Regions from separate parts of the Lactobacillus sp. UMNPBX1 genome, predicted to be linked through region 2. Evidence: riboswitches for the same ligand, from Rfam matches in the RefSeq annotation. Region 2 holds a riboswitch; the other holds the start of a gene.

Region 1 (3,427 bases), on a different contig from region 2:
TCTTTTTCTGCTAGTGCTAATTCAGGTATTTGATGTAAATGCCTTCTAATTTGAATTAACTCACTTTCACTTAAAACTGACATTTTATAACTTTCTCAGATTATCTTCTAGTTCCGTCTTACTACTAGTTTTTTCATCAACTTTTTTAATAATTTTAGCAGGAACACCCGCTACCATCGTATGTGCTGGCACATCATGAGTAACTACTGCTCCGGCTGCAATAACGGCTCCTTCACCTACATGAACACCCTCAATCACAACTGCATTAGCTCCAATCATGACATTATCATCAATTTGAACCGGTTTAGCTGAAGCAGGCTCAATTACACCAGCCAATACGCTACCAGCTCCAATATGACAATGTTGTCCAACAATGGCACGGCCACCGAGAACTACGCCCATATCAATCATGGTATTAGCCCCGATTTCTGCTCCAATATTAATAATGGCACCCATCATAATTACTGCATTATTACCGATTACCACTTGATCACGAATAATAGCTCCTGGTTCAATTCGAGCATTAACTTTTTTGAAGTCCAATAAAGGAACTGCTGAATTTCGTGCATCATTTTCAATATGGTAGGCCGTAATTTGATGATTTTCTTTTAAAAATGGTTCAATATCTTTCCAGTCACCAAAGATCACGCCAGAATGAGCTTCAGTAAAATTCTCAATTTTCTTTGGAAAATCAATTTGTGCTAAATCTCCTTTAATAAAGACTTTTACCGGTGTCTTTTTTGGTGCATTACCGATGTAATCAATAATACTTTTTGCATCTAACTTTGCCATCTTTTTTCTCTTTTCTAATTTAAATATGATTGATCTAAATGAACCAAGTCTTCTAAACTTTCACGCTTAATGACTAATTTTGCTTTACCATTTTCTGCAAATACCACTGCTGGTCGAGGATTACGATTATAATTTGAAGCCATTGAATACCCATATGCACCTGTATCCAACATCGCTAACAAGTCTCCAGCTTTGACTTGTGGCAAAGCTTGATCTTCTGCTAATATATCGCCACTCTCGCAATACTTACCAGCAATACGAACATGTTCAGTCAAAGGCGCTTGTGGATCGGTGGCTAAAACTGTTTCATACTTAGCCTGATAAAGTGCAGGGCGAATATTATCTCCCATCCCGCCATCGACAGTAATATAAGAACGATAACCTGGAATATCCTTACGGCTACCCACCGTATAAAGGTTGTAACCGGCTGGACCAACAATTGATCTTCCCGGTTCAATATCGATTTCAGGTAAAGGATAATTCATTTTTTCAGCTTCAGTTTTGATCACCTTAACAATCGTCTTAACAAATTCTTCTGGTCGTAATGGATGATCTTCTTGGGTATATTTAATCCCAAAACCGCCACCAACATTAATAACTTGTGCAAGATAGCCATACTTTTCTCGCCAATCTTGCGCTACTACCATTAATTTTTGTGCTGCCATTTCAAAGCCGTTTAAGGCAAAAATCTGTGAGCCAATGTGAGCATGAATCCCCAACATTTTCATCCTAGGATTAGCTAGAACTTGTTTTAATGCCTTTTCTGCTTGACCTGATTCAAGATCAAAGCCAAATTTACTATCAATCTGACCTGTTTGATCATATTCATGGGTATGTGCTGAAATCCCTGGTGCAATACGCAACATGACACTAATCGTAGCATCGTACTTTTTTAAAACTTGCGCCAATAACTGAATCTCATGAAAATTATCAATAATAATTTTGCCAACATGATTTTTTACAGCCATTTCCAATTCAGTTAATGATTTATTATTACCATGAAAGCTAACTCTCTCCATTGGAAAATTGGCTTTTATTGCAGTAAATAACTCACCTGCTGAAACTACGTCAGTGTATGCTCCCTCTTCTGCAATAACTTGATACATTGCGATTGCTGCGAAAGCTTTACTTGCATAACTAACAGCATAGACCATGTTTTCTTCTTCAAAAACTTTCTTAAAAGCCCGAATTTGTCGACGAATTTGATCGACATCATAAACTACTAATGGCGTACCATACTTTTGAGCTAATTCTACTGTATCAACTCCACCAATCGTTAAATGGCCTTGCTCATTAATCTGATCTACTGCAATTTGTGAATTCATTTTGTTCTCCTGTCTTTTTCAGGCGAAACGCTAATAAAAAATCCATTGTCTGCGCCAAACAAACAATGGATTAATTTCTACTTAATCTATGGTCGATAGCGCTCCGCGAATTTTGTTCGCGACAGTCCGCAGTTTATTCAACTACGCCCCAGCTCAAGCCTTTAGCATGACTCAGCTTCGGCAACCTCCCCTTTTACAATTCATCTTCGTTTTGCCCAACTCAGAATTGTTACTTATGTCGGCTGCGCCTCTTCGATTGACTGTAGTTTACAATTTTATAAAAATATAGTCAACAAATTTATTATAAAAATTTAATTTTATTTGTAACAATGCGGCATTTAGAGTGATAAATTACAGTCATCACTTGCAAGATTAAAAAAGAATGTTAGAATTCAATTAAATTTAGTCTGACTTTTTTATTTAAATTAATGATTTCTGAAAACAAAAGGAGTTTTGAAATGAAAATCGTAAAGTTTGGTGGCTCTTCTTTAGCTACCGGTGAAAGTGTTGCACAAGCAATTCAAATTATTCTCAGCGATCCTCAACGACAAGTAATGGTTGTCTCTGCCCCAGGCAAAAGGAATACAACAGATATCAAAGTTACTGATCTGTTAATCAAGTACGCAGATTTAGCCTTAAAGCACAAGAATTGTGTTGAAATCGTGAATAAAATTTTTAGTCGCTATCAAGAAATTGGTCATTATTTTGGCTTAGCAGATACGGAATTAAGTATTATTAAACAAATTTTATTAGAGTTGCCCAATCAGGGTTATCCTAACGAAAAATATCTTTTAGCTGCATTTAAGGCACATGGTGAACGACTTAATGCTCGTTTAATTACTTTAGTTTTACGCCATCAAGGAATTAATAGTCGTTTTCTTGATCCGGCTGAAGCCGGTTTAATCGTGACTGGCGAGCCCAATGATGCCATTGTCAATCCAGAGAGCTACTTAAATCTTGACCAAATTAAAATTAAGGCTGATGAACGTATCGTATTTCCTGGCTTTTTTGGCATGACTCCGTCTGGTAATATCGCCACTTTTTCCCGTGGCGGGTCAGACATTACCGGGGCTATTCTAGCTCGCGGCTTTCATGCTGATCTCTATGAAAATTTTACAGATGTCAATGGGATTTTTGCCGCTAATCCTCATATTATTGAGCATCCCCAATCCATCAAGAAAATGACTTATCGCGAAATGCGAGAGTTGTCATATGCTGGCTTTTCTGTTTTTCACGATGAAGCATTGATTCCTGCTATTCAAGGACAGATTCCTATCAATGTGAAAAATACTCATGATCCTAGCAATCCT
Region 2 (3,427 bases):
TTGATATCGAAAGAAATATCCTTCAATACCTTGTGAGCCCCATAGGACTTTTGCATATGCTTTAAACTTAAAATTACTTCGTTTGATTCAGTCATTAATTGTTTGCCTCCGCATCTTTTGGAGTACCAACTTGAACTTGGTTAGCCATCAAGTTGTAATTCTTGTTACCTTCAAGTCTCTTTTCGATAAAGTTGAAGATTCTAGTAATAGTAAAGGTTAAGATCAAGTAAATTGCAGAAATCATTAAGTAAGTTGGGAAGAACTTGAATGATTGACTGGCAATAGTTGTACCAACAAAGAACAATTCTGAAACTGAGATAATACTCAATACTGAAGTATCCTTAATGTTAACGATAAATTCGTTGGTGATTGATGGTAAACAGTTTCTAATAGCTTGAGGCAAGATGATATGCCACATTCTTTGGTTGTGGGTCATACCAAGTGCACTAGCTGCTTCGAATTGACCTTCTGGAGTTGAAATAATACCACCACGGATAACCTCAGCTAAGTAAGCACCAGTGTTAATTGACACAATAATCAAAGCAGCTACAGTTCTATTTAAATTCAAGTGCCAGAATTGGGCAATACCATAGTAGATTACGGCTGCTTGAACCATCATTGGTGTACCACGGAAGATTTCTACATAAACAGATAATAACCACTTAACTACGTTCAAAGTCCAACGCTTGCCGCGAGTAGTTGGAGTAGGAATGGTACGAATAATTCCTACAAGCAAGCCGATAAAGAAACCAACAATGGTACCAACTAAAGCTAAAAGCAAGGTCATGCCAATACCTGACATAATCATGCCACCATATTGCTTCCAAGTAGTAACTAGCCAGTTTTCTTTCTTAGTTTCGTTACCAGCCTTAGGTTGTTCCTTGATGGCTTGTGACATTAATTGATCACGCTTTTTATTAGAAATAGTTCTTAAAGTAGCGTTAACTTCATTTAAAAGCTTGGTATTACCCTTTTTAACCCCGATACTAGTTACGGAATCGTCATGGTCAACTTTGAAGCCAGCCATTTTGTTTAAGTTAACTGCAATAATGTTAGGGTTAACGTTGTGGTAACTTTCAAATTCAATATCTTCAGCAACATAACCATCAATGGTGCCAGAAGCTAAACTTTGACGCATGGCTGAAAAGTCACGCATAGCTGGTTCTCTTTTAGCACCTTTTAATTGCTTGATTAAATCGTAGTGCAAAGTTCCTTGTTGTGCGGTTAACTTGGCACCCTTGAAATCAGTCAACTTCTTAGCATTAGAATATTTACTTGCCTTATTAGTAATTACGACGAAAGTACTTTTACGATAAGGTTCTGAGAAATTAATTGCCTTGCGTCTTTCGGCAGTAGGAGACATACCAGCAATAATTAAGTTGATTTTACCTGAAGTTAAAGCTGGCAATAGACCATCCCATTGGGTTTTTTCGACGATTACTTTTTTGTGCAGTCGTTTACCGATGATCTTGGCAATTTGAACATCATAACCATTAGCATAGGAGTTAGAACCATCAATTGGAACAGCTCCATTAGCTTTGGTTGGCTGAGTCCAGTTGTATGGGGGATAGTTTGCCTCCATACCTATCTTTAACGTGCCAGAATCTTTCTTAGCAGCTTGAGTCTGATTGCTACTAAGAGAAAAACCGATAAATAAACTGAGTAGGACAGACATTATTACAGCCATCCATCTAAATCTTGACTTCAATTATAAAACCTCCAAAAATAGTTTTAACATAAAGCCAACACAATAAAGAGTAAACAAAAACCTCGCTCTTCCAAAGAATTGCGAGGGTCATAATCATCAGTGTTTAAACCAAATCTTATAGCGCTCCCTGGGGACTAACCAGGACAGTCTATAGAATATTCTTCTATAGCCCAACAGATTAACACGCGAATATTAAATCTATTTCGGCGGCAACCCTAAGTTAACTATCATTGTTTTCGCGAACTCAAACTTAACTTGTGATTGTCGCAACCTCTATTGCATTGGAAAAATATTTAACTAATGAAGAATACTAGAAGAAAAAGTTAAATTTGTCAAGCCCAACCATTATTAGTTTCATAATTTCTCTTTTTCATATCAGAAACATAAGGATTTCCTGCTACATAAAAACGTAATTTCTTGTTAGCCCAAACGGGATCAGATTGATTGATACCAACACGCGCTGCAGCAATTATTTCCTGGGGAATTTTTTTATGATGATCATCAAGATCAATGGCGAAAGGGGAGTCTGATAAAAAGTGCAAATTCCAATTTTTATCATGAATACCAAAAGCTTGCATCATTTTTGCGGGACCATTAGTCAAAAGAACGCCATCTTTACCATGACGGTTCTTGATCATGGTCTCAATTCCTAAAGTGGGATCGATTGCACGGATTAAAACACCCTGTGGTTCATTCTGAACCCTAGTGGCAACATCAAAGAAAAAATATTGACGTTGCGCGTAGATATAGATCGTTCCGCCTTTGCCGTAAAGTCCTTCATTTGCTGGGCTACGACGACCGCCATAAGAATGTGCAGCGCGATCCTTTTTACCCATATATGCTTCTGCTTCCACGATATAGCCGCCTAATTTTTCTTGACCATTATCAAAAGTAAGCATTCGCCCAATTAGGTCTTTTGCAATATAATCGGTAGTGTTAGTAGAAAAATAAGTTGAATAATTCATTTTTGACCTTTCTAGAAAAGAGATAAAAAATAATGACAGAAATTAAATTAGTTCGAATTTATGACCATGAGCAACCTGCTGGTTATCGGATTTTAGTTGACCGTTTATGGCCACGGGGAATGAGCAAAGTTAAGGCCGATTTAGCTGAATGGGATAAACAAATTGGCCCTAGTAAGGAATTGCGTCAGTGGTTTAATCATGAAGATGAAAAATTCCCTGAGTTTAAGCAAAAGTATATTGAAGAACTTAATCATAATGATTATACAGCGGAATTTTTGCAAGATGTAAATAAGCATTTGGCTAAAGAAGATGTTCTTTTCTTATTTGGTGCCAAAAATAAAGAGCACAACCAAGCAGTTGTACTCAAAGAATATGTATTAAATACGCTAAACAGTTAAATATGTTTGTGACCGTGTTTTTTAACTTTCCAAAAGTGGAAGAGAATTGTCAAAATTAAGATCGCAAAGACAATAATTGCAAAAACGGTGTTTGGCAACTCAAATCTCAATGGTGGCAGAGCTAGCAGCAATTTTAAAGCGATGATTCCTATCAATAAGTAAGCCATTGGCTGCAATTCTGGAATAATATCCATTAATTTAATGATAATTTCGGCAACTCCTCTCATACAGAGAATACCGATCATGCCACCGATTAAAACAACAACGGGATTATCAGACACGGCTAAAGCAGCTAAAACAGAATCAATTGAAAAGACGATATCCATTGATTCAATTGAAATAACCGTACGCCAGAA

Evidence for each region. A riboswitch is a leader RNA that binds a small molecule or an ion and turns the genes downstream of it on or off. The one in region 2 is predicted to bind lysine.
Region 1: another riboswitch for lysine. It lies ahead of lysA (diaminopimelate decarboxylase); the one in region 2 lies ahead of CP352_RS07535 (ABC transporter substrate-binding protein/permease).

What each region holds. Positions count from the first base shown of each region.
Region 1 is NZ_PCZI01000019.1:26,134-29,560, reverse strand. Features, by position in the region: gene CP352_RS08970 (N-acetyldiaminopimelate deacetylase) at 1-83, opposite strand, end outside; gene dapD (2,3,4,5-tetrahydropyridine-2,6-dicarboxylate N-acetyltransferase) at 85-792, opposite strand; gene lysA (diaminopimelate decarboxylase) at 807-2,117, opposite strand; lysine riboswitch at 2,205-2,378, opposite strand; gene CP352_RS08955 (aspartate kinase) at 2,576-3,427, shown strand, end outside.
Region 2 is NZ_PCZI01000013.1:25,234-28,660, reverse strand. Features, by position in the region: gene CP352_RS07540 (amino acid ABC transporter ATP-binding protein) at 1-95, opposite strand, end outside; gene CP352_RS07535 (ABC transporter substrate-binding protein/permease) at 95-1,708, opposite strand; lysine riboswitch at 1,819-1,992, opposite strand; gene CP352_RS07530 (DNA-3-methyladenine glycosylase) at 2,041-2,673, opposite strand; gene CP352_RS07525 (DUF488 domain-containing protein) at 2,706-3,071, shown strand; gene CP352_RS07520 (TerC family protein) at 3,068-3,427, opposite strand, start outside.